3 regions of the Lysinibacillus sp. 10T31 genome follow, and region 1 is predicted to be linked to each of the others. Evidence: riboswitches for the same ligand, from Rfam matches in the RefSeq annotation. Region 1 holds a riboswitch; each other region holds the start of a gene.
The links. Region 1 has a riboswitch for cobalamin ahead of nikA (nickel ABC transporter substrate-binding protein). Riboswitches for the same ligand answer to the same signal wherever they lie in the genome.
Positions count from the first base shown of each region.

Region 2: it holds a riboswitch for cobalamin, as region 1 does, so the genes downstream of both, AC1DCY_RS03140 ((2Fe-2S) ferredoxin domain-containing protein) here and nikA (nickel ABC transporter substrate-binding protein) in region 1, are expected to answer to the same signal.
Region 3: it holds a riboswitch for cobalamin, as region 1 does, so the genes downstream of both, AC1DCY_RS10595 (ribonucleoside-diphosphate reductase subunit alpha) here and nikA (nickel ABC transporter substrate-binding protein) in region 1, are expected to answer to the same signal.

Region 1 is NZ_JBFTHS010000012.1:72,578-83,225, reverse strand. Features, by position in the region: gene AC1DCY_RS09225 (hypothetical protein) at 1-260, opposite strand, end outside; gene AC1DCY_RS09220 (SHOCT-like domain-containing protein) at 271-660, opposite strand; gene AC1DCY_RS09215 (DUF2089 family protein) at 674-1,039, opposite strand; gene AC1DCY_RS09210 (hypothetical protein) at 1,593-1,817, opposite strand; gene AC1DCY_RS09205 (C40 family peptidase) at 2,142-3,056, shown strand; gene AC1DCY_RS09200 (NUDIX hydrolase) at 3,362-3,790, opposite strand; gene AC1DCY_RS09195 (ABC transporter ATP-binding protein) at 3,894-4,700, opposite strand; gene AC1DCY_RS09190 (ABC transporter ATP-binding protein) at 4,713-5,486, opposite strand; gene AC1DCY_RS09185 (ABC transporter permease subunit) at 5,497-6,309, opposite strand; gene nikB (nickel ABC transporter permease) at 6,311-7,264, opposite strand; gene nikA (nickel ABC transporter substrate-binding protein) at 7,336-8,949, opposite strand; cobalamin riboswitch at 9,089-9,281, opposite strand; gene metE (5-methyltetrahydropteroyltriglutamate--homocysteine S-methyltransferase) at 9,451-10,648, opposite strand, start outside.
Region 2 is NZ_JBFTHS010000003.1:144,748-155,395, reverse strand. Features, by position in the region: gene AC1DCY_RS03165 (S8 family peptidase) at 1-2,445, opposite strand, end outside; gene AC1DCY_RS03160 (energy-coupling factor ABC transporter ATP-binding protein) at 2,693-3,529, opposite strand; gene cbiQ (cobalt ECF transporter T component CbiQ) at 3,529-4,299, opposite strand; gene AC1DCY_RS03150 (energy-coupling factor ABC transporter substrate-binding protein) at 4,303-4,575, opposite strand; gene AC1DCY_RS03145 (energy-coupling factor ABC transporter permease) at 4,577-5,323, opposite strand; cobalamin riboswitch at 5,483-5,667, opposite strand; cobalamin riboswitch at 6,042-6,223, shown strand; gene AC1DCY_RS03140 ((2Fe-2S) ferredoxin domain-containing protein) at 6,363-6,734, shown strand; gene cobJ (precorrin-3B C(17)-methyltransferase) at 6,739-8,409, shown strand; gene AC1DCY_RS03130 (sirohydrochlorin chelatase) at 8,424-9,356, shown strand; gene cobK (precorrin-6A reductase) at 9,353-10,114, shown strand; gene AC1DCY_RS03120 (precorrin-8X methylmutase) at 10,127-10,648, shown strand, end outside.
Region 3 is NZ_JBFTHS010000015.1:19,261-29,908, forward strand. Features, by position in the region: gene AC1DCY_RS10560 (histidine phosphatase family protein) at 1-221, shown strand, start outside; gene AC1DCY_RS10565 (bifunctional adenosylcobinamide kinase/adenosylcobinamide-phosphate guanylyltransferase) at 233-808, shown strand; gene cobS (adenosylcobinamide-GDP ribazoletransferase) at 848-1,624, shown strand; gene AC1DCY_RS10575 (histidine phosphatase family protein) at 1,597-2,196, shown strand; gene AC1DCY_RS10580 (bifunctional adenosylcobinamide kinase/adenosylcobinamide-phosphate guanylyltransferase) at 2,145-2,537, shown strand; gene AC1DCY_RS10585 (ECF transporter S component) at 2,874-3,368, shown strand; gene AC1DCY_RS10590 (hypothetical protein) at 3,365-4,048, shown strand; cobalamin riboswitch at 4,158-4,345, shown strand; gene AC1DCY_RS10595 (ribonucleoside-diphosphate reductase subunit alpha) at 4,509-6,722, shown strand; gene AC1DCY_RS10600 (ribonucleotide-diphosphate reductase subunit beta) at 6,735-7,775, shown strand; gene AC1DCY_RS10605 (DUF4190 domain-containing protein) at 7,963-8,229, opposite strand; gene AC1DCY_RS10610 (M23 family metallopeptidase) at 8,282-9,178, opposite strand; gene AC1DCY_RS10615 (ABC transporter ATP-binding protein) at 9,465-10,648, shown strand, end outside.

The sequences.
Region 1 (10,648 bases):
GTACCGTCCTTAGCTTTGACATCAACTAGCACGATCCCCTTATAATTCTTCAGTTCCTTAACGATAGGCTTTAGCGTTTTTTTGTCTATTAGCGGAAAGGCAAAGTCTACTTTTTTTCTTTCGAAGTGCTTTTTTGTCCATTTGTTTGCACATTGCTGAACAAATTTTGAAGACAAAATTGAAATAGCAATGTTTAGAAAAGCATATGGAACTGGTAGGGTAAACCGAACGTCTTTTGTTTTCACTTTCACATGCATCATAAGCAAATCACTATTCAATGATGACCGAAACGGTATCCCCGTTAGCCGATTTAATATCAACAATTTGGCCATCTAATTCGTTTTCGATTGCTTCTAGAATAAGGTTTATGTCAATATCTTTAACGTATTTTTCCGATTGAGGAATACTCGCTGCGATGCTATGTCCAGCCATTAATACAACCTTGACAAGCTTTAAAGGCAAATTGACTGTAACGTTATCATTTTCGGCAGATACAACACGAACTTTTAAAGTTTTATCTAAATATTTAGTCGGTTTCTCTAAATGGTTTTCTTCTGTTTCTGCTTTCTCTTTTAATACTTGAATCAGTTCTGATGCCTTTTCTGCATCAATCTTACCTTCTTGAACCATTGTTAACACTCTTGAGATTTCCTCTTTCATGATATATTCCTCCTTATTCGTCTTTTAAAAGTTTAATGGCTTCTTCTGCTGTGATTTCGCCATTTTCCAACATAGTGACAATTTTTTTCTCGTCTACTTCATTTTTCTTCTTCTGCACATAGCCAAGGGATGAAATGATGTCTGTTAGCTTGCCTCGAACTGTTGGATACGAAATCCCTAGTTCCTTTTCAACTTCTTTAATATTCCCTCTGCATGTTAAAAATACTTCCACAAAATGAAGCTGATCCTTCGATAAGGATGCCAGCTTAGATAATTCAAACTCATTTTCAATCGTCGTGTGACAATGAGAGCACTGCAACTTGGTAATTTTCAATGTTTTACTGCAGACAGGACAATTTGTGATTACTTTATAAGCCATAATGACATTCCTTTCTTTTAATTGATTTGATTATATAACATAGAATTAAAAATGTGAACAATAAAATTAATTTTTATAAACACTAAAATCAATAATGTTAATTTTTTATTTAATATTATTGATTATCCACATTCTTTGAATAGAAAAACTCCAACTCTTCAGTATGCGATCTGACATAAAACGTGATGCTTATAAAGCATGACAGATGAAAATGTAAGCAAGCTGCATGTCTTTTGAAGTGTTGGATATGCTTTTACAAGATCATATCAAGACTAATAGCTTCAACTAATAGCACAGGTTAGGACAAGTAGAATTGGAACATCATACCATTCTGTTCGTCTTACTATAAAGCTAATTAGATTTTTAAATTAACAAGAAAGGGATAGTGCGTAGTATAAATTTAATCGAGGAGGAAACGGAGAATGAGAATGAATAATATAAACTACGCAATAGTATGTATCGCATATATTGTTATTGCTTACTTAGTTCAAGTATTTTTTAATGATTCGAGTCTTTTGCAGCTTCTTATACTTCCTTTTGTCATTGTGCCTATTTATATGTTCTTATTACTAATAAAATTTAAAATAGAATTCCACAAATACTTACTTTCTATATATTTGGGATTCTTTTGTTCTGTTATTATATATTCCTTTATAATTTTATTCCCATCTCCCCCTAAAGAATTGCCACCGGGTGAGGTTGTTCTTGGCGCAGACGTTGTATTTCTATTTTGGATAGCAACCATACAGTTTTTCATTCTTAGCTTAATAACTGTCATTCTATATTTATTCCACAGACTTTTGAGAAAATATACAAATAATTGTAATAGCAACAATTATTGAGTAAACCCCCAAAATATATAACGGTTTGTCTATTGGATTAAACATCCAAACCAACACTTTAACTTCTTTTCATCCAATTATTCCAATAATTTTTAGTAAAATTGCCCATGATTATTGCAGAAGTTTTACAAAGTTATAAATAAGGTTTCAATTTTGCTGTTTAAGGGCAATCGGTAATATTAATGAAAAATAACTCATGCCTGTTTCATGCTATTCTTACTTTATTCAAAAACAAAAGCTTTTTGAAAGGAGTAAGGTTATTGAAGAAAAAATTATTACTACCCATTTTCGCATCGTTTATGATTTTCACAGGCATGGGTGTTCATGAAGCGAAAGCAGCAACAATAGCAGATATAACAAATACAGCAAAAGCATATATAGGTGTTCCTTATCAATATGGAGGGACAGATATTAAGACAGGTATAGATTGCTCAGCATATACACAAATCGTTTTTTCTAAGTTAGGGATTTCACTACAACGTACATCTACAGCTCAGTATCAGCAAGGTACTTCGATTGCTAAAGATCAGTTGAAGACTGGGGATCTTGTATTCTTTAATACTTCGGGAAGCGGTGTTTCTCATGTTGGCATTTACATAGGTGACAGCAATTTTATTTCAGCTACTACAAGTTCTGGGGTAAAAATCGATAAAATCAATGATCCTTATTATTGGGGATCTCGTTACGTAGGGGCAAAACGCATTGCAAACTTCACTGAAAATGATTTGGGAGAAGTAAAAGGTGATGAAATCGATTTTAGCGTTTATGCATCGCGTGGAGAGGTTGCTCTTAAACTGGCTAAACAATTACATTTAGATACTAGTAACACCAATTCAAGTTTTCCTGATATAACACCATCGTCTAAATATGCGGGTGCTGCGGAAGCACTAAAAAAAATCGGCGTCTTTAGCGGCGATGAAAATGGAAAATTCAATCCAGGTTCTCCAATGACACGTGGTCAATTATCGAAAGTTTTAGTGGAAGCATTCCATTTGAAACAACAAGGAGCAGCAGTACAATTTGATGATGTTTCAAGTACGCATTGGGCTTACAATTATGTATCAATTCTAGCTTCCAATAAAGTTACAGTTGGTAAAGGTGACAATACTTTCGGAGTGAACGACAATGTTACACTTGTACAATTAGATGCCTTCATCCAACGCTTAGCTCAATAACTTCAAGAAAAGGTGTTTCATCTATGGATGAGATGCCTTTTTTCGTTCTTTTGCTTCTAGGCAATATCATTTCACACTTCCACCTACTTCATAATCATTATACGTAAATAAGAGCCAGTACTAATTGTACTGGCTTAAAAATTATTCAGGGTTTTAAATTGTAAATCAGTGTGTGCATTGAGATGTATTTTATGTCATGTGAAAATCTCACCACTCTACTTCTTAACAAATAGAAATCCTTTAAAGTGAGCTATAACACCCAATCACAATGTACAAGTAAGAAAGCTTTTAATTTATTTAATGATCTAAAGCAAATCGACTAATCCGTCTGGAACTAATTTTAATTTATTATCTGTAAAATCGCTAATTGGCTTCCAAAGCAATTTAAAGATTGCACCATTATCTTCTTGTCCGAAAAAAGAAGGTTTTTCATAAAAGGACTTTTCAACAAATTCAGCATCATATACAAAAACTACTTCATGTCCAAGGTCGCCGTTATATGTAAATATGTTTTCAATTGTACCTAAATAGTTTAAGTTCTTTATATTTGCCCCGATTTCTTCAAGTACTTCTCTCTTTATTGCATGAGAACTTGTCTCCCCATATTCAATTCCACCGCCAATTGGCCGATAGTAATGATCTCCCTTTACCTCATCAAAGCCTTCAGAGACAAGTATTAAATTGCCTTTCCTAAATACACAAATAGCTATTGCTCGAATTTGTCCTTTCTTCATCCCATACCTCCATTATCTTCTTCGACTGTGTAAGATTTTTACCTTATTATAACAATTGGATATATAAATGTTATATAACTACCCGCTTCTTTATCGAAAAAAATTAAAATCTTTTATTTTTCATAGTTCTTTCTCGAGGATGCGATGGCAAAATAGCATTGTATAGCTCTAAAGATGCGGGATGCTTGTATGATTCATCTCTCCCAATCTCCTCAACTAGCTGACCGTGCTGCATCACCACGATACGGTCTGACATAAATCGCGTTGCTTGTAAATCATGAGAAATGAAAATATAAGCAAGCTTCATGTCTTTTTGCAGTGTTTGTAGTAACTGAATAATATGCTTCTGCAAAATCATATCAAGACTACTAATGGCTTCATCTAAAACAATCAATTTTGGATTCAAAGCAAGAGCTCTAGCGATGTTGACACGTTGCTGTTGCCCTCCGCTAAGTTGTGAAGGGTTTTTTTGAGCAATTGTACTTTCTAACTCCACGCAGTCTAGTAATTCCCTTACTTTATGTTGTCTCTCTGTTTTACTGAACCGTTCGAAATTAAGGAGAGGTTCTTCTACTATCTCAAAAATCGTCTGCTTCGGATTAAATGAATGATAGCTGTTTTGAAAGACGGCCTGTAAATCTCTACGTATCATTTTTTTTTGCTTACTTGTTGTATCGTAAAGATTCATACCTTGAAATAGAACCTCACCTTTTGTTGGTCGCTCAATTCCTAAAATAATACGCCCTAATGTACTTTTGCCAGAACCACTTTGACCGACGATTCCTAAACATTCACCCTCCTGAAGTGAAAATGTAACATTTTGTAATACAGGAGCTTCCTGTCCTCGTTTGAACAAGAACGGTCTTTGAGCATACTGCATCTCTATATTGTTCACTTCTAGTAGCGTCATATTTTTTCACCTCTAAAACATTATTCTTGATTGTAAAAGTTTTTTTGTATAGGGATGCTGAGGTTCATCAAAAAAATCATAGACATTCGCGTGCTCTATCATTTCGCCTTGATACATCACGGCCACGTCGTCAGCTAGTTCAGCAATAACACCTAGATCATGCGTCACAAGAATAATAGCAGCCTCCGTTTCCGAGCGAATACGATCAAAAAGTGTTAATACTTGTTTTTGATTGACTGTGTCTAGAGCTGTCGTCGGTTCATCTGCAATATATATAGAAGCTTGTATCGCCAATGACAAAGCAATCATCACTCGCTGCAGCATTCCGCCACTTAATTGGAAAGGATAATAGTGCAAAAGCTTCTCTGGATTGGGTAAATTGACTTTATACATAGCATCAAGGGCAATCTGTCTCATTTCTTTTTTAGTCATCACAAAGTGAGCTTTTAATGATTCTCGAAAATGGCTTTCGATTGTTTGAATACGATCAAAAGCTGTAGATGGATTTTGCATAATCATAGACAGATGCCTTCCGCGATACGTTCTCAATTTAGCGGCTGATACATTCAATAAATTTTCTTGTTGGTAGATGATCTGGCCTTGTGTAATCTGCGCCGAAGCCGGTAATGATTGCATGATGGCATGACAAAGCATGGTCTTTCCACTACCACTTTCGCCTATAATCCCTAAAACACGCCCTTTATAGGCTGTCATATTAATAGAGGTTACTATATTTTTCTCACCGATTTTTACCGTTAAGTCTTTCACTTCTAAAACTTTCTCCATAGATACCCCTTTACTGGTCAAGCTTCTTGAAACTACTTGCCAAATGATTCAATAATAGCACAACAAGGACGATGGCAAGTCCAGGATAAAGCATTAATTCAGGATGTTGGCGGATGTATTGTTTTCCTTCATTCACCATCATTCCCCATTCAGGGATGGGGGCCTGCACGCCAAGTCCAATAAAGGAAAAGCCTGCGATTTCTAAAATAACCTTCCCTATATCTAATACAACAATCGTTACGATAGGTGGCAGTAAATTGGGGATATAATGGCGTGCGATTAATTTGATTCCAGAAGTGCCACTGATTCTGGCTGCTTGAATAAAATCTTTTTCGTCCATCCCAATAAATAAACTTCTTATCAATCTTGAATAATAAATAAATTGCGTAAAAATAAGTGCGATTAACACATTTTTTAAACTAGGGCCTAATAAACCTAAAAGTCCAAATGCAAGAACAAGTGTAGGAAAAGCTAATAAAATATCACATATTCGAATAAATAGGAAATCTATCAGGCCTCGTTTTAGTGCTACAAAAGCACCTAGTAAGATAGCTAAAAGAATGGCTACTATTTGAATGACGAGCGCTGATCCTAAAGAATAGCGAATACCTAAAAGCAATCGTGAGAAAACACATCTTCCTAAATGATCTGTACCTAATGGATAGTCCCATGTTGGACCTAAAAATTTCTTTGATATATCGACTGCTAAAGGATCATGGGGCATTAAAATTGGCGCAAACAGTCCCAATAAGCCAATGACCAGCAGTATCGTTAAACTAAATAATCTTTTCATATTTGTACTTTCTTTTCGAAATAGGCTCACTTCAATCTCTCCTGTCCTTCATCATGAGATGAGGATCCAATAGACGATGCAATACATCTGTGCATAAATTTGCAAGAACATAGATGACAGCAATAATCAATACATAGCATTGTACAACTGGGTAATCCCTATTAATAATGGATTCTATTAAATATCTACCAAGTCCTGGCCAGCTAAAAACCTGTTCCACAATTACTGCACCACCTAGTAAATTACCAAGCGTCATACCTAACAAAGTAGTTAACGGTATAACAGCATTTCTCAAAACATGACGTACAAGGATAACAGAGTTTTTTAATCCTCTTAGCTGCGCGTATTGAACATAATGCTGTTGTAATTCTTCAATGATAGCTGAACGGATAAACTGAACGAACAGTCCAATTGTTGGTAAAGCTAATGCGAATGCAGGTAAAACTAAATGAGCTAAAGTGCCTTTTCCGTTTGTTGGGAAGATCCCTAATTTCAAGCTAAATACATATAGTAGTAAAAAACCTAACCAAAATGTTGGAATCGATACACTCAGGATGGTTAAAAGTCTAATTATTTTATCGATGATGGAGTGCTTATACAAAGCACTTATGATTCCTAATGGCATACTTAACCCTAAAATCAACACAAATGCAGCAACAGCTAATTCAATGGTTGCTGGTAATTTAGCAAATAGCTCCTGTGCCACGGGTAATTTACTAACAAAAGATGTACCGAAATCTAAATGCAATACGCCTTTTATCCATAGCAAATATTGAATGAGAAAAGGCTTGTCTGTTCCAAGTTCTTCACGTAATGCTTGAATGGCTTCTGCTGTTGGTGTAACTCTTGCCAATCTAAGTATGACCTCAGCAGGCTCTATTGGAACGAAACGAATAAATATAAAGGTCAAAATGGATACGCCCAATAGTACAAAAGGCAATGTCAAAATTCTTTTTAAACAAAACATCCATGTCGATTCATACATGCTGTCACTTCCTACTCAATCCTATGATAAAGAGAGAGCTGTCTTTAATAGACATACTCTCTCTTTTACAGTTATTTTTCTTTATCCATTTGTGCATATGGAATATCATATTCAGATGCACGTGGAGCAAAATCCTTCATATATGGCTGATAAATCACGTTATTTGTTTCATAAGATATAGGATAGAATAGTGCTTGGTCATGGAACTCTGTTAAAATATCCGTATAAAGTTGCACTCGCTCTTTTTCATCTGTACCTACTAATAATTGATGAATGTTATTATCGATTTCTTTGGCATTTGGTAAGCCTAATTTTGCTTCATAGACACCATTAGCGTTTGGTGTCGCTGATTCATTAGCAAAGCTATGTGGGTCTGTTGGTGGTCCATTTGTCCGCCAGAAATTAATATCAACCTGATCATCCATTAATTTTTGCAGACCTACCATCACATCTGCGCCTTCTAAATTCAACTGTACCCCTATTTTTGCAAGTTCACCTTGCATTAGTTCCGCCATTGGTTTTTGAATCGCATCTGTTGCAATGTAGATTAAATCTAATGTTAGTGGCTGTCCGTTTTTAGAGCGAATTTTATCACCCTTCTGTAGCGTCCATCCCGCTTCATCTAGCAATTGCTGCGCTTTTTTCGGATTATATAAAATTGGAGCTAAATCAATATTTGCATAAGGAACAGCATCCCAAAATAGTGTATTGGCCACTTTTTCAGTACCATGTGTAATACTGTCAACCATTTGCTCCTTATTGATTGCATATTGAATCGCTTGACGTACCTTTAATTCTGCTAACGGACCTGACTGTGTATTAAACAGTAACGCACGCGTAGACAAAGGTTCAGACGTAGCCGTTTTATATTTCCCACTATCTTTTAAAAACGTATAGTTATCTAAACTAATGATGCCACGACCATATATTAAATCTAATTCTTCGTTTTCAAAGGCCAACGAAATAGATTCTGAATCAGGGATAATTTTTACTTTTATTTGTTCTACAAGAGGTTTTTCCCCCCAGTAATTTTCGTTGCGACTAAATAAAGCGTACTCATCCTTTTTGTAATCTGTTAATACCCATGGGCCTGTCCCAATAGGCGCTTTAATTGAATCTTGCGTCGCATCACCTTTAGGGAATCCATTATCCCCTAAAAAACGGAAAGGTCTAACAAAGGCAAGTTCGTTTAACACAGGATAATAAGGTTCATCCAATTGCAAACGAATTGTAAAGTCATCCACTTTCACAACCTCTTTAATATGATTGACCATACCCATCCAAGAATGCATATCACGATCAGCTAAAACTGCATGAAAGTTACGAATCACATTGTCTGCATTAAAAGCCGTTCCGTCAGAATATTTGACATCTTTTCTCAAATGGAAAACATAAGAAGTTTTATCCTTTGAGATGTCCCAACTTTCTGCTAGTTTCGGCGTAATTGTTCCATCATCGTTATATTCAACCAATGATTCATAGACCATTGCTTGGGCTGTCATTTGATTTGGTAAATATGTATGGGGATTTAATGGACCTACATCTAATGGCCATCCAATCGTAATCATTTTTTCGTCTGTCTGTTGTTTCGATGCTGGCTCTCCCTTTTCAGTACTTGTACAGCCAGTAAGTAGACTGAACATCAAAACAAGCATGAAAGGAAGTAAATACTTTGTCAATCTCATTTTCTGTCTCCTATCTCTGTTCGTGTTACAAATGTAGATGGTGAGAAGGCATAAAAAAACCTTATTCTATAAAAGAATAAGGACAGAATAACTTACTGTTAGCAAGCACCCATCCATCTCCCTATCTTTCGTAGATCATCAATGAATCTCCTTACAAGCAGGCATTCTGGCTCATGAATCAATATTTTGCTTCACCTTCCCAAGTAATAACTCAGTGGCAATTGAAACAAAACTCCTCATTTACAGCTGCGGGACAGCATGGGATTTACACCCATTTTCCTTTTAATTGAATGAAAGCTTATTTCATTCAAACTTGTAATGATTGCTATGAAATTAGTAATAAACATAACATGCTCTAATGTTCACGTCAATTTTATTTTCTGAATATAATAAAAACCTCGAAATAATGACTAACATAAAAAGGCCAGGTAGCTTAACCCTGGCCTTGTATAACTTCTTTTTATTCGGAGAGAAGATATAGTGGATATAACAATTCTTTCGTTAACTCAGTGTTGATTGCTTTACTTCCTGGCGTAATATTTTAGTAGCTGTCACCATATTTGCTAGCGCCTTAATCGTTTCTGCTTCTTTTCTCGTTTTTAAGCCACAATCTGGATTTACCCAAAATTGATTACTTTCAAGAACCTGTAAACTGTCTCGCATAATTTCTAGCATTTCTTCCTCGTTTGGCACATGCGGACTATGAATATCATATACCCCTAAACCAATTCCTTTTTTATATGGATGAACTTGAAGTGAAGCGATAAGCTCCCCATGGCTACGAGATGTTTCAATTGAAATAACATCTGCATCAAGTGAACTAATTGGTTCTATGAAATCGTTAAATTCACAGTAACACATATGTGTATGGATTTGTGTTTCATCTTTGACACTAGATGTAGCAAGTTTGAAGGAATTGACAGCCCACTCCAAGTAAGCTCCCCATCCTTCTTTGCGAAGCGGTAAACCTTCTCGTAGTGCTGGTTCATCAACTTGAATGATGGAAATGCCTGCGCCTTCGAGGGCTTCAACCTCTTTGCGAAGTGCTAATGCAATTTGAAAAGCTACATCTTTTCGTGAAATATCGTCTCGCACAAAGGACCAATTTAAAATTGTCACTGGCCCCGTAAGCATCCCCTTCACAAAACGATTTGTTAAACTTTGAGCGTACACGGACTCCTTCACGGTTATTGGTGATGCCCATGAGACATCTCCATAAATGATAGGAGGCTTTACACAACGAGATCCATATGATACTACCCATGCTTTTTTCGTAAATGCAAAACCGGTAAGTTTTTCACCGAAATACTCTACCATATCAGTACGCTCAAATTCACCATGAACTAGTACATCGATATCTAGTTCTTCTTGAATATTAATCCAACGCTTTGTTTCATGCTCTATAAATGCTTCGTATTCTTCATTCGATAATTGTTTCTTTCTCCAAACATTACGATTCCTTTTGACCTCATCAGATTGAGGGAAACTTCCAATTGTAGTCGTTGGAAATAGTGGTAATCCTAATGCTTGCTGTTGAATCTTTTGACGTTGATAAAAATCGCTGTGTCGTTCGAAATCTTGAATTGTCACGGTTTGAACTGCTTGATGAATCCTATTGTTTTGACGGATTGGATGATTTTTCAGAGCTTCAATCGCCATCATACTTTCTGACAAATTATGATTTAAGATAACATCTTTT
Region 2 (10,648 bases), on a different contig from region 1:
ATCGTATTCGAATATATTACCAGCTGGTGATTGGTTCAACCCTTTTTGAATATTGAAACCATAAACGGCATTTTCTTTAGCTGTAAATGTGAAGTAATCTTCATCGTCTTCAGTTTGGAAGTATGCTTTTTGATCTTGACCAATATCAAAACGAATCGCTTGGTCCATAATTTGGTCAGCGTTTTCCGGTTGTCCCATAGCATTTGGATCCATGAATATATTCATAAAATCATTTACTTGATTACGTTTTTTTGTTTTATATTCAGCTAAAGATAAAGGATCTTTTTGTATGTTGTTTTCTTGCATCTCCCCATTAAATGTAAGGCCGTCTTCATCTTGTGGAAGGGTTACGACTTCACTTTTTAATGTGTAAGGAATGATTGATTCACTAACAGTTTCTTCAGTATTAATACCGCCGTTATAGAACATTTCAAGTGAAAAATTGTTACTGTTATTATTAGATACACTTATTACATACTCTTCACCTGGCGTAGCATCGACTACCAAGTTTACTCCATCGCCTTTATCTGTACCATAAGATGCTCGGATTGGATATGCTTCATCTAAACCTTCAGCATCGACTTCCTCTGTTGGTACATTAGCTAAGTCTTCTTTTAAATAAAGCTCCATGGATGCAGTAACACCTGGAATTCCAGTTAAATCAAATTTCAGTGTTGTTGGTTCATTTACTGAAAATGTAAAATAGTCTTTGTCACCTAGATGATCTTCTGAAAGTAGGGTATAGTTTTTCCCTTCTGTACTGAATGGGAATTTTTCAATCTTCTCCATATGCTCCATATCTAATGAATCAATTGGTAATTTATTAGTTGTTTGAGCTGTGAAGACATAGTTAGAATCGCCCTTTGAGCTATAGTTGCCATTATGATCTTTAACTCCAATAAGAAGGGTTCCCTTTTGCTCTGCTTTATATAGGTATCCTTCTTGCTTGCCAACGCGAACATCATTGACGTTAATTGGTTCTACTTCTTTGCTGTTACCTTCAGGGTAGAAGTACAAATCAAATGCATAATCATATTTGTTTGCACCGTTTAATGTCAGCTGGGCATATTCATTTGCATCTAAATTAACCTTGTACCATTTCTTTTCGTCTGGTTGGTTGAATGTGCCTTTTTCTGTATTTAATGTATCCTTTTTAAGGGTTTTTGCGTTTTTCAAGCGCTCTTCTTTTGTTTCTGAATACTGTTTTGGTAAATCTTTTATATTAAACTGTAATGCACTTACAGGATCTACAAGTCCATGTCCATATGTAAGGTCATAGCCTTCATCACCTAAATCCTTTGCGGTCATTTCGAGAATAGCTTCTATTTCATATGGCTTTAAATCTGGGTATTTTGATTTTAATAGAGAAGCCACACCTGCAACAACAGGAGATGCCATCGATGTTCCACTAAATTTTACAAAGGATGATCCTTTTTTCTCATCATGAACCGTACTGTAAACTTCTTCACCTGGAGCTACTAGATCAACCGATGGACCATAGTTTGAATAGCTTGATAGCTTGTTTCTATCATTCGTAGAGCCTACACTAATCACGCCTTCGTAAGAAGCAGGGAAGGAGTAATTGTCTGTCGATTCATTTCCAGCGGCTGCTACAATGGTAACTCCTTTATCAATTGCTTTCTGAACGGCTTCCTGCATTAATGGAGATTCGCCGTAGCCACCAAGGCTCATATTGATAACATCAGCGCCTTGCTCGATTGCATAAAGGATGCCTTGTGCAATGACGAAATCATTAGCACCATCTTTTCCGTTGAATACATCAATTGGAAGAAGCTTGGCATTTGGATTAATCCCGTGACCCCCAATTCCATTATCTTTTGTAGCGCCAATAATTCCTGCTACATGTGTTCCATGATCACCAGGATAAGAAGTATTGGCAGGTGCTGCAGCATTATATGGAGGTAGCACTTGAGATTTTAAATCTGGATGTTTAAAGTCTACACCAGAATCGATAACTGCCACTTTTACATCATTGTTACCTGCTAACTTTAGAGCTTTATCAATTTGAAGTAGGTTTAAATGATACATATCCTGTTTCTTTGGATCTGTTTTTGTGCCAAAGGAATGATACACATAGCTTGGGGATACACTTTTAACCCCTTTTTGCTTAGCATAATATGAAACTGCTTTTTCTAAATTTGTTCCTTTGTTAAGTTGGATAACATCGTAACCTAATGAAGGAATAGAGCGAATCACTTTTGAGCCGATTTTCTTGTGCACATTGTTATCAAGACCTGAATGCTTGATAATAATAGTATCCTTACTAATCCATTCTTTTTGATTCTTAGATGATTGATCCTTATTGCTAGCTACTTTCACTAACTCTTGGTTCTTTGCCGGTGCTTCAGCAAAGGCAGAAGCAGCAGGAACCATTAGTGTAGCAGATGCTACTAGAGCGATTGATTTCTTTTTCCAGTTCTTCAACTGTTTTCCCTCCTTGGGTGTATTAAATATTTGGGCCATCTCTACTATTACGAATGAGTAATAGAAAAGTTTCGTAAATGAGGATATATTTTTCCAAAAGTACCAATCTATATTTTTCCATAATATTTTACCCATGATAAAAATATGTAGAAGAGAGATTTAATACAGGCGACGGCTCCATTCCTACGCTGGCGTAGGAGGATGGATTCAGCCACAATTGAAAAGTACCAACTATGGACAAATTAACTTAAAGCTGCTCTATAAGTCTGTGTAAATCTTCCTTCGAACGAGGTATTTTGATGTTATTCTCAAATAGTTTTTTATTTTGTAAGGCAATGGCCATTTCAAAGACCCATGGGCGTTCAAGATGGGCTCTTTCAAGCAAATCCTCTTGAAAGAACATTGCAACTGGATCCCCATAATAAATAATTCTTCCAGCTTCCATCACGATGATTTGATCTGCCCATTCATAGGCTAATGAGATATCATGGGTTGCCAGTAAAATTGTTCGTTCACCGTTTTCTAACGTAGCTAAATATTGTAAAACTTGTGCACTATAATAATTATCTAGTCCAGCAGTCGGTTCATCTAATAATAAAACGGAAGGTTCCATTGCAAGTACTCCTGCCATGGCGACACGTTTTTTCTGTCCAACACTTAAAAAATGGATCGGTTTATCTAGCAATGCTTCGACTTCGGTTTGAGCGACAGCCCACGCAATTTTCTCTTCAATTTTTTCAGTTGTCCAGCCAAGATTCAGAGGCCCAAATGCAATATCTTGCTTAACTGTGCCAGAAAAAAGCTGGTTGTCTGCATCCTGAAAAACAATGCCAACCTGTTGACGCAATTCTTTTAATGCTTTTCTACTATAGTTAAGTTCTTTGCCACAAAAGGATATACTTCCAGCAGTAGGCTTCAAAATACCATTTAAATGCTGAAATAACGTTGATTTACCAGCCCCATTATGACCAAGTAAAGCAATTTTCTTTCCCTTTGGAATCTGAAGTGTAATATCCGTTAAGGCATGAGTTCCATCTGCATAAGCGTAGGATAAATGTGTTAAATCAAAGTATAAGTCTGTCATTAGAAAAAACCTCCGTAAATGATAAGGAGTATAAAAATAGTAGTAATACCTAGCCAATTTTTCACGTTATAGGTAATATCCTCCTGCCAATAGACAGTTTCGCCACCGCGTGCTTCCATTGCATTGTTTAGTTCACGACTTCGTTGGAACATTTCGGCAAATAAAGCTGTAATCAGCATTGATACCGAGCGAAGCCACTGCATAGGGGAGCTGTACCCAAGGCGGGCCTGTTGGGCAAGATGAATTTTTTGCATACTTTCTAAAAAGATAAAAATAAAACGATACGTTAGTTCTACTAGCTCTACAAATAGAGTTGGAAGTCGCCATTGTCGTAGAACGTAGCAAATGGATTGGACTGATGTTGTGAGAATTAAAAAATACAAACAGCTAATGCTTCCAAGGACAATGAAAAAAAGCTGCTGAGCTGTTACTAGGCTTGCACTGCCGACAAAAATAGTCCAATTATGAAGAGAAAATGACCAAATGTTTGATGGAAGCTTGTTAGTTGCCGGCGCGATAGATATTAAAATGGATACAAAACTTGATAGTAAAAAAAATCCAGGTAGCAATAGTAATTTTGCATAATATCTTGTAGGAATTTTTGCGCCTAAAATGATAAAAGCACTCATCACAATAAATGTAATGAGTGAAATTCGTTCATCTCTCATGATAAGCGACAATATAAGCAGTCCAAGGGATAACGTCATTTTTTCTAGCGGATGAACAGACGCTAATTTATTCAAATAAGCATACTTATCAATGAGTAACATCGCTTAACCCTCTTTATGTTTGCCGCGCATTAAGCCGATGAAATAGCCGATAAATCCAGCTCCGATAGCAGCTTGTAGTGCGAATAATAAGCTTTCAATTTCACCACTTGGCGGCTCCCATAAGCTTTCAAACCATGGCTCGTAGCTAGCATCAATTTCACTAATTGCTGCTTCCGCTTCGCCATCAGCCCCTCCGAATTCTGCACCTTTTTGAATAAACAGGGGGACGATTGCTAGTAACACAACAATGGCTAAGAGCAGTAAGTTTTTTTTCATTTTAGTGAGCCTCCTTTGCTGAGAACACACGTAAAGCTTTTAATTCACTGACATTGTATTTTTTCAGGAAGTTCATAACGATCACTGTTAAAATTCCTTCACTAACAGCAAGAGGAATTTGCGTCAACGCAAAAATACCTGCAAACTTTGTGAATGAAGCCATAAAGCCTCCGACCTCAGAAGGGAAGGCAAGGGCTAATTGCACAGAAGTGACAATATAGGTTCCTAAGTCACCAAGCATTGCTGCTAAAAAGACAGCGATGGAAAATGATAGTCCTATTTTTTGTGAGCCCTTAAAAACATAGTAAGCGATAATAGGGCCCATAATTGCCATGGAAAAGGTGTTTGCCCCTAATGTTGTAAGCCCACCATGTGCTAAAAGTAAAGATTGGAATAATAATACGATTGTCCCGATAACACTCATCGCTAATGGTCCGAAAAGAACTGTTCCAAGCCCAACCCCAGTTGGATGCGAGCAACTCCCCGTTACAGAAGGGATTTTTAAGGCTGATAGTACAAAGGCAAAGGCACCCGATAGCCCTAATATCATTTTTGTTTCCGGATTTTCATCAATGGTTTTACGAATTGAACGTAATCCTAAAATAATAAAAGGAATCGATATGACCCACCAAAAAATCGCCCATTCAATTGGCAAAAAGCCCTCCATAATATGCATCGCAAATGCACGGTTTGGCACGAATAAAAATGCCAATAAGAAATAACTAAGCTTCCAACCTGAAAATTTCAAAAATCTCTCCTCCTCATTAAAATATTTCGAATTAGTATGCGAACTAAACAATTTCTGAATGAAAATAAAAAGCACTTTTCCGTTTTGGAAAAGTGCATAGCTAAAAAAGCAAATAAAATTCTAATCTGCTAAGCCGCACACCCATCCTCGTAGGTTGAAACGATCACATATTTTTCGGCAGGTCTCCTGGCTTTAGTTCAACGTTTTATAGGCCTTCCCATCCTTTGGACAGTGACATTATCTATAAAACTCCCTAGTACAGTGGCGGGACCGCGCCGGACTTGAACCGGCTTCCCTTTTAAGCGAAATGATGAACAATTCGCACCGAAAAAAGATGAAGTTGTGAGATTTCACGACAAAGTGTAACATGATTTTCCATATATATGCTATACTTTTTATGAAAAAATTTTTAATTGAGTCTCTATGTCGAAAATTCGGATAAATCTAAAATAAATGTCGCATTTCTCAAAAAAAATTAATAATAATGTCACAATTTTAGAAAGAAATGTTGAAATTTTAAAAAAATAAGCTATGATAGAAACAGTTTTCTATTACATTTAAATTCTTTCAGCAAATGTCTCCTACCTCTATAGATGGTGAGATGAATGCGAATTTAAGCTACTTTTCAGCGGGTATCCAAACATCCGCTGAAAGAACTTTAAGCCTCCGGCGGATGTCACGGAATTATGCCGAGGCATAATTGATATAAAAAAATTCATATAAAACATATCCATAAGTGCTTGAATATTTTCAAGATAATAGGGAAATCGGTGAAAGTCCGATACAGCCCCCGCTACTGTAATAGCTGATGAAATCGCAGATGCCACTAGTGAAAACTAGGAAGGCGCGAAAGTAAAAGGAAGCTTAAGTCAGGAAACCTGCTTATGTGATGATGCATGCAAACTTTTCGGAGGGAGAAGTTGAAGCGAGAGCGAGTACCCGTATATATTCGTTTTTATTTGGCTTCTACTAAACCTTTACTCTTCGACTAGAGTAAAGGTTTTTCTTTTTCCTAAAAGCAAATGAGGGGAGAACAACTATGACAACTTGGAATTTAGAGGGGATGAAAACACATCTTTTTATTTGCAATGGTAGTAGCTGTATGAAAAAAGATGCTGAGGACATTACGCAGGCAATCCGTGATGAAATACAGTTGCTAGCGCTTGATAAGGAAATACATACGACAAGGACCCGCTGTAATGGCAGGTGTAAGGATGCTTGTGTTGTCATTGCTTATCCTCAGGGGAATTGGTACCGTGTGCCGACGATGGAGCATGCGAGAGCACTCGTACAAGATTTAAATCATGAAGCGTTACATAATGAGCATGTTTTTACATTGCGTGAAGGTTCGTTGCAGCGTACAGCGCAAACAACAGCCATTAAAGGCATTGAAAAGGTGAAAGAGGGGTAACAAAATGGCTCAAAAAGGTAAGATTTTCGTAGTTGGCTTTGGCCCTGGAGACTTTAAACATATTACGACTCGTGCTGTGGAGGCACTACAACAAAGTCATATGATTATAGGCTATAAAACTTATGTTGAACTGATTCAGGATTTAGTTAGTGCAAAGTCGATTATTAGTACTGGTATGACAGAGGAAGTTTCACGTGCACAAGAAGCGGTGCGTCAAGCAGAGGCTGGAAGTATCGTATCGGTCATTTCCAGTGGAGATGCCGGGGTTTATGGAATGGCTGGATTAGTGTATGAAGTATTAATCGAGCTAGGTTGGACAGAAGCAACTGGTATCGAGGTAGAAATTGTTCCAGGTATTTCAGCTATTAATTCATGTGCAAGTTTACTAGGTGCTCCCATTATGCATGACGCCTGTACCATTAGTTTAAGCGATCACCTAACACCTTGGAATTTAATTGCAAAACGAGTGGAAGCGGCAGCAATGGCGGATTTTGTTATTGCTCTTTATAACCCGAAAAGTGGACGTCGTACGAGACAAATTGTAGAGGCACAACGAATTTTATTGGAATATCGTTCTCCAGATACGCCGGTTGGACTTGTGAAAAGCGCGTATCGTGACCGTCAGGAAATTACGATGACTACTTTAGCAGAAATGCTTGAACATGATATCGGCATGTTAACAACGGTTATTATCGGGAATTCAACAACATTCTTCTACGACAATAAAATGATTACGCCACGTGGGTATCAGCGTAAATATACACTTGGTGAGGAAAAACAGCCGTTACGACCACATCAACGACTTAAGGAAGAAAATGAACCATGGGCGATGAATCAAGAAACAGGAGCGGCACGAAATGATTTTGCGACCGATCCTAATGCCAATCGTATTAAGCCCAGTTTAGCCATAACACCACAACCAAAGCCTAAAAAATCATCACTTGAAATGGCGACAGCTGCTCTTACTATGGTGAAGGGAACAAGCGCGGTGAAAGTAACGCCTAAGCGTATTCAACAAAAAATCGAATCTATTTTTGAATTAGCGGTTAGTCCTGGGGTTGCCAATAAGTTCTTTAGTCCTCAACAAATGATGACGTTAGCTGAGGTAGTTGGCGAAGAAGGAACGATGGAGTATACACCAGACCATCAAATTCATTTGAAAATTCCAACGTCTGAGCCTGAAACGATTACCGCAAAACTTCGGGAAGTTGGCTTTTTACTAGCACCACTTGGTGACGTATTATCGTTAAAGGCTTGTGACTTCTGTTATGGAGAAAAGTTTGATTCGATTCCATATGCTGAAGAGATTCAAGAAAAGCTTGGTGGTATGTCGTTACCGAAAACATTAAATATTGGCTTTAACGGCTGTGGTATGGCGTGTTATCGAGCGGTATTTGATGATATTGGCATTGTTTATCGTAAAAGTAAATTTGATGTTTTTATTGGTGCCAAGCCGGTTGGTCGTACAGCACATGCGGCCCAGCCAGTTGTTGAGGGGTTAGAGCCTGATCAGCTAATACCACTTATCACAGACATTATCGAAGAATATAAAGCCAATGCGCATCCAAATGAACGTTTGTTTAAATACTTCAAGCGTGTGAAAAAGATTCTACATTTTACGTATCAGGATATGTCTTCAAAAATAAAAGTTGAGCCCGCACCATGCGGCGACTAGTGAGGGGTAATGAGATGAAAGCAATTTTATTTGTCGGCCACGGGAGCCGTTTAGCAGCAGGGAATGACGAGGTACGCACGTTTATCGAGCAAATGACACCTCGTATTGATGATAGCTTTTTAGTAGAAACATGTTTTTTAGAGTTCGCTTCGCCAAACATTGAAGAAGGTATTACGAACTGTGTGAAGAAGGGTGCTACAGAGGTACATGTTATTCCGATTATTCTTCTTCATGCTGGACATTCCAAACTACATATTCCAGCAGAAATCGAACATGCGCGTGAGCATTATCCAGATATAACGTTCACATACGGTCAAACAATCGGTGTCCATGAAGAGATATTTGCTATTTTAGAAGACCGTTTAGCAGAAATTGGTTTTAGTGCTGAAGAAGAACATAAAGATACAGCCGTTTTATTAATTGCACGAGGCGGTAGTGATCCATCTGCAAATGGTGATTTTTATAAAATCACACGTTTGTTATGGGAAAAGCTCCCTGTTCAGTATGTGGAAAGCGCATTTATGGGTGTCACAGATCCACGTGTAGAAGAAGGAATAGAGCGCTGTGTGAAGCTTGGTGCCAAAAAAATCATTATGCTACCGTACTTTTTATTTACAGGTATCCTAATGGAGCGTATGAACGACATGTGCAAGCAATTTAACGAAAAATATGCTGACTGTGATCTTCAAATTGCCAACTATTTTGGCTATCATGAGCGTTTGCAAAATGTGTTATTAGAGCGTATTGAGCAAGCTGTGAATGGTACATCGACAGGTATGCAAGATTTAGAAAATTATCGTGCTTATGCGGCAGTGCATGGACCTGCGCATCATCATCACCATCATGACCACGACCATGGACATGACCACCACGACCATGATCACGACCACGACCATGATCACGACCATGACCATCATCACCACCATGAAGAGGAGCCGGTAAAATGATTTTCATGTTAGCAGGGACGAGCGATGCTAGGAATCTAGCACTTGAACTACAGTCAGCAGGTTATGCTGTGACGGCTACGGTCGTTACTGATTCAGCCGCTTCAAGCCTTGCAGAAGTCGGTCTACCTCATTTAATCGGTCGTTTAACGGCAGAGGAGATGGCGACGATTATCACTGAGCGAGGGTACCGTTTAGTTGTAGATGCCTCTCATCCATTTGCCGAAGAAGCTTCAAAAAATGCCATGGCGGCAGCAGAGCAAGCCAATGTTCCGTATATTCGCTATGAACGTGCTCATGAGCATTATGCCCATCCACTAATTACGGTTGTGAAGGATTATGAAGAGGCTGCCCATTTAGCAGCTGAAAAACGTGGTGTCATTATGTTAACTACGGGCAGTAAAACGCTGGCTACCTTTACAAAGGTATTACATGGCTTAGAAAATACGCGGGTGATTGCACGTATGCTTCCTCGACTCGATAATATGGAAAAATGTGAAGCACTTGGTGTGGCACAAAGAGATATTGTTGCCATACAGGGCCCTTTTTCTAAGGAATTAAACGAAGCACTGTTTCGTCAATATGATGTGACATTGATGATTACGAAAGAAAGCGGCAAGGTTGGCTCGGTGGATGAAAAGTTAGACGCTGCCCTTGCATGTGGCATTGAAACGATTTTAATTGCAAGACCAAATATAAAATACGGACAGCAATATTCTACATTTGAAGATGTATTACAAGCTGTACAAAACACACTTTAGGAGGCAATTCAAATGGATTTTAAAACAGATTTCAAACCTTTAACAGTAGACCCAGATAAAATTTACGATTACAGTTTTTCAATTATTGCAGAGGAAATGGGCGAGCATAACTTCTCAGAGGACGAGTGGAAAATTGTACGCCGAATCATTCATGCTTCTGCTGATTTTGAACTAGGACGTAGCGTTATTATTACACCAGGAGCGATTGAAGCAGGTATTAAATCAATTCTTGCCGGTCGCCATGTCATTGCAGATGTGCAAATGATTGAAAGTGGTTCAGGTAAAAAACGCTTCCAAAAGCATGGAGGCGATTTACACTGCTATATTGCAGATGAAGACGTATCGATTGAAGCGAAAAAAATAAACACGACACGTGCGATTATTTCTATGCAAAAGGCTGCTAAATTACATGAAGGTGGCATTTATGCAATTGGGAATGCACCAACAGCATTACTTGAATTAATTCGTTTAATTAAAGAAGGCTTAGCGAAACCAGATTTAATTATCGGTATGCCAGTTGGCTTCGTGTCAGCT
Region 3 (10,648 bases), on a different contig from region 1:
TGTTTACGTTAAAGAAAATAGCGGAAAAATATCCCGAGGACAATGTTTTAATTGTGTCCCATGCTGTAACGATTAAATGCGTCATTAATGCCATTTTAGGGCGAAGCATCAATCAGCTGTGGGCAGAACCATTTATTAATGGTACAAGTGTCACGATTATTGAACAAGTCGGGCCGCAATGGCTCGTTAAAGATATCGGGAACATTCAACATTTACAATAGGAGGCGTAACCATGCCACTGATTTTCATTACAGGGGGAGTACGCAGTGGTAAATCTCATTTTGCTGAAAAAGCGGCTGTTACTCACTATCAAAAACAGTTTACGCAAGCACAACGCCTTATTTATATTGCTTCTGGAGTTGCGTTGGACCATGAGATGGAGAAGCGAATAGTGCGCCATCAGGCAGATAGACGAGCACAAAAGATTGAGTGGCTAACGATAGAAGCACCTTATGACATCGCTGATACATTACATAAACTGACCGATGGAGATGTTGTGTTATGGGACTGTGTTACGACATGGTTGACAAATGCTTTTTACGAGGGCTTTGATACGGGAACTCCTTGTGTGGAACAACCTGGCTGTTTAGAGCAGAAACTTGATGTTTTAAAAATGGCGGTAGAGACGTTACTTGAGAAAAGGGTGACGTTTTTTATCGTGTCGAACGAATTATTCGATGAGCCTCCATATTCTAGTGAAGAAGTTGAATTATACCGACAAATGCTTGGGCAATTACATCAATGGTTCGTATCTATAGCGGATGAGGCCTATGAAATAAACTATGGTGTCGTAAAGAAATGGAAATAATGAATGACGCTTTGAAAATAAAAAGAAGGTGGCAAGACGATGAAAAATTTCTGGCATAGCATACAACTTGCGTTTCAATTTTTTACAGTTTTGCCGGTACATAAAGAAATTCCTTTGTCGAAAGCAACTATTACAGGGATGTTCGCCTTTTTGCCATGGATAGGGGCTCTCATGGGTACCGCAGTGGCAGCGGTAGTCTATGGATTAACTGAATGGACTTCTAGCAGCGAAGTCTTGCTTTCCTTTGTGATTATCGGATTGTTTGCTTTATTTACTGGTGGTTTACATCTAGACGGTTTTATTGACATGGGGGATGCCTATTTTTCGTATCGGGATCGTGAGAAGCGGCTTGAAATTTTAGATGATCCACGTGTTGGTGCATTTGGTGTACTTTCAGTGCTGTTTTTAGTGCTTGGTAAATTTGTGATACTGCACGAGTTATTCGTTCAGCATAAGTTTGCACTATGGATGCCTGTGTTTATTCCGTTATTAACACGAGTAGGCATGAGCTTTTATTTTATGTCGCTCAAGTGTTCAAAGGAAAAGGGGCTAGCCTACTTTTTTAAAACACATATTAAGCCGGGATCACTTATCTGTTTTATGCTTATCACATTAGTTGTGGCATATAGTAGCTTGTTGTTTGTCATAGACTTCTCAATTGCTCCACTAGTGTTGATGGCTGTATTAGCGATTGCCTTTTTAGTCTTTCGACAATTTACAGTCCGCAACTTTGGGGGCGTTTCTGGAGATTTACTCGGTGCTTCAATTGAAGGAATGGAGGTTGTCCTGTGGGTGACGTTGTTATTGTGCGCTTAATGAGACATGCACCAACAAAGGAAAATTTGGAGAAGCGGTATATCGGCTGGACAGATTCTGCATTAGCCGATGCATCTTTACTGACTATTGTAGATAAAAATGTCACGAAGGTGTATGGTAGCGATTTGCTACGCTGTAGAGAAACAGCTGCCCATTATTTTCCGAATGCAACATACTTGTCTGATAGGAGATTTCGAGAGTCGAACTTCGGAGAATTTGAAGGCCGCACATATGAGGACTTAAAATCCGATAGTCGTTATTGTGCATGGTTAGATGATCCCGTACAGTCACCACCTCCAAAGGGGGAAGGCTTTGATGACTTTTGTGAGCGTGTCATTGAAGGGTTCACGGCATTACCAAAAGATGAAGATGTTTATCATCTCGTTGTACATGGTGGAGTGATTCGAGCACTTCTCGTAGCATTTGCACCAACGGAGCAAACTTTTTGGTCGTATCAAACACTGCATGATAAAATGTTTTCTTTAACATTTACAAGAAAGGCTTGGGAGGAGGGAGCGCGATGCATGTCTTTATCGGAGGAGCCTATAGTGGAAAAACCGACTATGTCATGAAATTGCTTGCAGGTCAAAAAGTTGAGCTAGTAGATGGCGATTTACATGATAGCACTTCTACCTGCGATGTATTAGTTATTAAAAACTTAGAGAAGTGGCTCGTAACACAAGATCTTGAGGATGATGAACCCCTTGTTAGAACCATTTTGACAAGACTAAAGACTCTGGAAGAAAATTGTGCTGTCTATATTATAGTGACCGATATGGGACGTGGAGTTGTGCCTCTGGAAAAACAGTCACGATTATTGCGTGATACATGTGGGCGTTTGTATCAAGCATTATTTGCTGAAGCCGAACAAGTCGTACGCATTTGGTACGGTATCGGGGAACAAATAAAATGATATAGTTTTAAAAAAATTTTATTAGGCTTTTCATTTTGGGGATAAGATTTCCAAGGACGTATGCTTTGTAAATAAGTTGATTGGAGTGGAGGTTGGGCGACTCCTTGGGGATTAGCGATAGAGGAACGAAGGCTAAGTGCATCACATCCTGTGATAACGCCTTCGTGACCAACATCGTGTTGGCCCGAGACCCTGCAGCGCAGCGGATGTTTTCTGTGCGAAAGCGAAGCGGCAGCAACAAAAGCGGCTCATCGGACGCCCCCAGGAAAGCGCCCAACCGGAACGGAAATCAACCCCACGCTATTATAAAAAAATTTAAAGGAAAGAGGAAATGGAATGGATCGACAAAGATTGATGAAATTGACGCTCACGGCCATGGTAGCGGCAATTTGTGCAGTGGGTGCAGTCATTAAAGTTCCAACATTTATTACAACTGCAGCGCTTGACTCTGCACCCGCATTTTTGAGCGTTGTCTTTTTATCTCCAGTATTAGCTGGGGTTGCGGGAGTCATTGGGCATTTTATCTCAGCCTTAACTACTGGCTTCCCACTTGGACCGCTACATATTATTATCGCGGTTGAAATGTTTATTGTTGTATGGGTCTTTGGGGTTATGCATAAAAAAGGAATGCATTTCTGGAAATGGCCTGTGGCACTTGTTTTAAATGGTGTTGTAGCACCTATACCATTTTACTTTATCATTAGCCCAGCATTTTACTGGACGTCACTGACTAGTCTTCCGTTGGCAACACTTATAAATTTAGTAATCGTTGCGATTGCGATGCCAATTCTGTCGAAGGTGTTTGTGCGTAAGGAAGGTCGAGTACATTGAGAAATGCTATAAAAATAGGTGAGCTCATTGCTACAACAGATAATGCCGCAGCAATTGGTGAAAAACCACAAGATGTTGTGTCTGCTTCAGACAAGCTAACGGCATACTTAACTGCGCGTGTTACTTTTTTAGAGCAGCTTGCTGCAAATGCGTTACCAAGCCATATTTTACTCGCTAATTTTTCAGGAGATGCAGCGTGGTCGCGTTATGTTGCAGGCATTCAGCAGGTTTTTGATGAGGTTGGCCATAATTGTCCGCCAATAGACGGTAGCACAGAGTCCAATATGCCGACTTTACAATCAGGATTGTCTATTACGATGCTTGGTGAGCAGCAAAAACGCACAGCAACTAAGCATGAACAGCTTAGCTGGTACACTTATGGACTACCGCTTGTAGGCAATGAAGTCCTTGCGCAGCCTGATAATGTCGCACAGTTGCAACCTATTTTTCAGGCGTGGAAAGAGGGAATCGTGCAGCAAGTATGGCCAGTTGGATCAAAAGGTCTACAAGCCGAATTTACTCGGCTTTTTGGCGAGCAACAGGTCGAAAGTTCGTTAGATGTTGAGAAATCAGCTGGTCCATGTGCAGTAGTTTTGCTAGGAATACAGCCTGAAAAAGAGCAGCTAGCACAAAAAAAATTTCCTAGAAATTTTGAAAAACTACGTAAAACTGCATTGTAATTGGGCTTGCTTCGAGAAAATGTAGCACTTTATAACGTGCAAGGGGCAAAACGCCTATTGCATCAATAAACACAATATGTTAGATTTGTTTAGGAGTTAAACACAATATATAGTATTTTGGACGAGCGGTACCAATATGGTTTAAAAGGGAATTCGGAAAAAGAGTCATCTTAAGCCGAAGCTGTCCCCGCAACTGTAAGTGCTGACAAATGATGAGTAGGCCACTGTGAAAAACGGGAAGGTTATCATTTGGAGGAAGCATGAGCCAGGAGACCTGCCGATATGTTCAAGACAGCAACACATTCTTCGGGGATTGAGAAGTGGAGGCGAGAGATTTGTTCACTTCTTTGTGTGCATGTCCTTCATTTCCATTTCCGATTTTACTGCGATCACGTAACCGATAGATGTTGCGTGATCGCTTTTTGTGTTGTCTGGAGATAGAAAGGGAGAGAATGAGAACATGACAATTCAAATCGAACAGCAAATTGCTAAGCTCAAGAAAAGTTACACGGAGGATGAACTCGAAAGTTTTGTAAGATTATCGGATCGATGGCTACGAAAAAACGATAATGCCACATTTGAAGCATGGGCAGATGCGATGGTTTTACAAACGCTTAGCTTAATTGATGAGGAGGAGCCTTACTGGACATTTGTCGCAGCTCAAATTTATTTAGAAAAACTATATGATCAATTTGCAATGCGCCGTGGAGTTTCAGTAAAGGATGTTTATAAGGTTTTCCCAGAACAATTAGCACACTATACAGAAGCTGGTTTGTATCATGAAAGTTTAACAACAAAATATAGTGAGCAGGAGCTTCAGGAACTTGCTTCTTATTTAGATCCAAGTCGAGATGAGTTGTTTACGTATATTGGCTTAAAAACATTGATGGACCGCTATGTAGTCCGTGATTACACGAAAACACCAGTGGAACTACCACAGGAACGATGGATGGTCATTGCAATGACCCTGATGCAGGATGAAACAGAAAATCGTTTAGAAAAAGTCCGTGAATCTTACTGGGCGATGAGTAATTTATATATGACTGTTGCTACACCAACATTATCAAATGCAGGTAAAACACATGGTCAGCTATCAAGTTGCTTTATCGATACAGTAGATGATAGTTTACAAAGTATTTATGACACGAATACAGATGTCGCAACTTTATCGAAGTACGGCGGTGGTATTGGTGTTTATATGGGGAAAATTCGTAGCCGAGGCTCATCTATTAAAGGTTTTAAAGGTGCATCAAGTGGCGTTTTACCATGGATTAAACAGCTTAACAATACGGCGGTTTCAGTCGATCAGCTTGGGCAACGACAAGGAGCTATTGCTGTCTATCTAGATGTTTGGCATAAAGACATCTTTACGTTTTTAGATTTACGCTTAAACAATGGGGATGAGCGTCTGCGTGCCCATGATATTTTCACAGGGCTGTGCCTACCAGATTTATTTATGGAAACTGTTGAGGCACGTGGGGATTGGCATTTATTTGACCCACATGAAGTACGAGAGGTTATGGGATTCTCACTAGAGGATTTCTACGATGAGAAAAAGGGTGATGGCTCTTTCCGTACTAAATATGCGGAATGTATCGCGAATCCATTGTTAAGTCGTGAAGTCGTACCAGCTATTGATATTATGAAGCGTATTATGCGCTCACAGCTTGAAACAGGCGTACCGTTTATGTTCTATCGAGATGAAGTCAATCGCATGAATCCGAATAAGCATGAAGGAATGGTTTACAGCTCGAACCTGTGCACAGAGATATTCCAAAATATGTCAGCTACTGAGTTCGAATCTATTACCTTAGAGGATGATGTCATCGTAACACGTCGCAAACCTGGAGATTTCGTTGTATGTAACTTATCATCTATTAATTTAGGTAGAGCTGTACCGGCTGGTGTTCTAGAACGATTGATCCCAGTTCAAGTACGTATGCTAGATAACGTTATTGCTCTAAATACAATTCCAGTAAAACAAGCAGAGCGTACGAACCTACGCTACCGTGGTATTGGGCTTGGCACATTTGGCTGGCACCATTTATTAGCTTTGAAAGAAATTCAATGGGAGTCTGAGGAAGCAGTAGAATTTGCGGACAAGCTCTATGAAGAAATTGCTTATTTAACGATTCGTGCTTCTAACGATTTGGCATGTGAAAAAGGAGCATACCCATTATTTGAAGGCTCAGATTGGCATACTGGTGCGTATTTTGACAAACGTGGCTACGACAGCAATAAATGGAATGCGTTACGCGCCGCGGTTGCTGAGAAAGGTATGCGTAACGGCTATGTAATGGCAGTTGCACCGAACTCATCAACATCCATTTTAGCGGGCAGTACGGCTACGATTGATCCAATCTTCCAAAAGAGTTATTCAGAAGAGAAGAAGGATTACAAAATTCCAGTAACAGTACCTGATTTATCACCTGTGACGACTTGGTATTATAAATCTGCTTATTTCATCGATCAAAATTGGACAATCAAGCAAAATGCTGCACGAGCACGTCATATCGACCAAGGCATTTCACTTAATTTATACGTTCAAAATACGATTAAGGCGAAAGATTTACTAGCATTGCATATGAATGCATGGGCGAGCGGTGTGAAAACGACTTATTATGTGCGCTCAACGTCTGTAGAATTGCTAGAATGTGAGTCTTGCGCGAGCTAGGAGGAAGTAACAATGACAACTATTACAAAACGACAAATTATGGATAAGGATGCACCGAACCGTTCAACAGGGATTGTCAACGGACGTTCTTCTAACATTTTAAACTGGGATGATGTGCGTTTTAGCTGGGCATATCCTAAGTATAAAAAAATGCTAGGTAACTTCTGGACACCATTTGAGATTAATATGAGCAATGATGTGAAGCAGTTTCCTGGACTATCAGCGGATGAACAGGAATCCTTTTTAAAGATAATTGGCTTGCTTGCACTATTAGACAGTGTGCAAACAGATTTTGCGGGGAAAGTAGCTGATTATTTAACGGACTCAAGCTTAAATGCGTTAATGATTATTTTAGCGCAACAAGAGGTTATCCATAATCACTCTTATTCCTACGTGCTATCAAGTATTGTCAACAAAGACGAGCAGGATCGTACGTTTGACTATTGGCGTACAGAGCCAGTGCTAGAGCGACGTAATGATTTCGTTATTAAGGGCTACCAAGCATTTTCAGAGGAGCCAACTGTTGAAAATATGCTAGAAGCGATTGTCTATGATGTGATTTTAGAAGGTTTATTCTTCTATTCTGGCTTCGCGTTCTTCTATCATTTAGCACGCAATCAAAAAATGGTGGCCACGTCAACGATGATTAATTATATTAATCGCGATGAGCAGCTACATGTCGATTTATTTGTGAAGATTTATCAGGAGCTATTAGAGGAATATCCTGAATACGATACACCTGAACGAGCAGCTCGTGTACAAGAAATCTTCCGTGAAGCCGTGCAGCTAGAAATCGATTGGGCCAATGAAGTAATTGGCGATAAAGTTGAAGGCCTCGATGTCGAAGATGTCCATGATTATGTACATTTCTATGCAAACGTACGCTGTAATCAGCTTGGCGTGGAGCGTCCATTTGAAGGCTATCGCAAAAATCCATTGAAGTGGGTTAAAGCGTATGAGGATGTTGACTTAGGAAAAACAGATTTCTTCGAGCAGCGTTCTCGCCAATATGTAAAGGTTAATGTAGAAGATAACGGCTTTGATGATTTGTAATACCAAGTCCACCTCCATGTTGAAAAAACATGGAGGTGGATTTTTTTGTGAGAATAGGGGGGACGCTTAAGTAAAAGAAGAAAATTTCTCGGATCAACAAACGGGTTTCCTTTAGGAGACAAAAGTATTTAAATCTCACGAATTTAAAAAAGAGAGCGAAAGAAATCTGTGCTCTTTTTAGCTGTTATTATTTAACCGGCGTCATTGAGAAATAAGCTATATACCCCAAAATCGCAAGAATTTGTAAAATAATCCCTACTATACTACAAATTAAACCTGCAGTTGCTAATCCTCTACCATTTGCATTGGTTGTATTAATTTCTTTTACAGCTTTACTTGAAAATATTATTCCGCTGATGCCTAAGATCAAGCCAATAAAAGGTATTAACATTGAAAGAATTCCAAGCGTTAAAGAAATTACAGAATTATTGTTTGTTTGATTTTTTTCAGACATTCGCTAGCCGCCCTCATTTGAGAATTTAACTATTTTTTATTTTTCGTTAATATTATCGTACTAAACTATTTCGCACTAAAAATCGATCATTAAATGTTATCGGAACGCCTTTCCCGTCCTTTTCAGCATGAATGTGTAAATGTGGTTCACTTGTATTTCCGGAGTTTCCTACTTTTCCAAGTATTTGACCCGTTGTTACTTTATCACCTTGTGCCACGACTATGCTGCCTTTTTGCATATGGGCTAATACAACGGTAGCATCATAGTTCTCACATGATAGGGTGACATGATTCCCCTTAGGATTTTCTGCATCAGATTTAGGAGGGGGGAGATCAGATAAATCATTTTGCATGTCGACTATTTTTCCATTACAAGGACTATATAAATTCTCTTCGAATATTTTATACTTATCCAATTCTTCTGGATATAGTCCACTTGCCCGGGTTCCAAACGTATTTAATTCTAAAATGTCTAAAGCATATTTTTGACCTGGATGGTCTTGATGGTAGTTCATTAACACCTGATTGCCACCCTGTCCGACATAATAGGTGCCATTCTTAAGTGGGAAAGATAACTCAATTCCTTTTTCGGATATTGTATAGCTTTTTACGACCAAAGCATTATAAGTACCAAAAACCAAAATAAGGACAATATAAATACAAATAGAAAACTTTTGATATAGTGTATATTTTATTGTAAACGGTAAATTCCTTACCCTTTTCCAAGAAAAAATGAAAGTGACAATCAAGAGAGCCAACCAAAGAAAGCGAACATAATATCCGACCCAACTCCAGTTTCCTGCTTGAAATAACCAAACGATTAGTGCTGCTGTCACCAATGAGTCCAACAACCATTCCAGTTTACTTTTAAAAGGTGCTTTCCAAAGCGAAATAATAAAGCTCGCAGGTAATACGATTAGCATACCAATGGAATAAAAGATTGGAAGCACTATTTCTCATCCCCCTTTTAATGCTTTATTGGAAGCTATTACATTATTGGTAATATTTATATCATCCTGATTTTCATTTTAACATAGTGATAATAGTAAAAGAACGTTCCCCCTGATTTCCCTTCGAAAGTTGGTAGCCTGAACAACTTCAATAGTTATGACAACCTACATAAATTATCAATCGTGCCTCGAATATTACGAGACCCGAAAAATTATTTGCCATTTGAGAATGGTTTTCAGTTATAATTATTATCGAATGTGATTTAAATGGAACGGAGACGAAAGAATGCAAGCAATTAAACAGTTAGGAGGGTTTTTAGGACCCTATAAATTTTTCACCTTGATTGTGCCAGTATTAATGGTACTAGAGGTAACGATGGATTTACTGCAGCCGACAATTATGCAGCATATGATTGATACGGGGATTACCAATAGCGACAATCCATATGTGCTGAAAATGTTCGTATTGATGCTGATGAGTGCGGTACTTGGACTTGTTGGTGGAGTAGGCTGCTCCTATTATAGTTCGAAGGCAGCTATCCATTTTGCATCGGATGTTCGTCAGTCACTTTATGAAAAAATGATGACGTATTCGGCCAAGGAACGTGACGCTTTTACAACAGGGAAGCTTATTACGATTTTAACGAATGATGTGGAAAGCGTTCAGCGTGCGTTTATGATGACACTGCGTATTTTTGTGCGTGGTCCACTATTATTTATTGGCGCCGTCATTATTGTTTTTGTAACAGCACGTGAGTTATTTTCCATACTTCTAATTATCGTGCCGATATTGATTATTGCGATGTACTTTTTCACAAAGTACTCAGGTACGCTATACCGTAGAGTGCAGGAGGCAATTGATGGTGTTAATACGAAGCTTCAGGAGAATTTAGCGGGGATTCGTGTTGTCAAGGCGTTCCGTCGTGAAACGCAACAGATTGAACAATTTAGTGGGCTTAATGAAACGTTGACGAAACGCTTTATTACAGCTGAGCAAATTGTTGGTGTGCTCGTGCCGTTTACGATGTTCGTTGTCAATCTAGGAATTGTAGCAGCGCTTTGGCTTGGTGCTATTAAAGTAGAAGCGGGCACATTACAAGTTGGGGTAATCCTCGCGTTTATTAACTATTTAACGATTATACTAAATGGTTTGATGACTTCTAGCATGGTGCTTATGCAAATTGCACGTGCTATTCCTTCAGGGGAGCGTATCGTAGACGTCTTAAATAAAGAAGTAGCAGTCAAGGAAGCAGAAAATCCACTTACATCGCCAATTCAAGGGGCGATTGACTTCCAAAATGTGAGCTATCGTTATTATGAATCGGCTGAGGATGTGCTGAAAAATATTACATTTTCAGTAAAGCCGGGGCAAACGATAGGTCTAATCGGAAAAACAGGTAGTGGAAAATCAACGTTAGTGAAGCTATTACCACGTTTATTTGACCCAACGAGTGGAGAAATCTTCTTGGA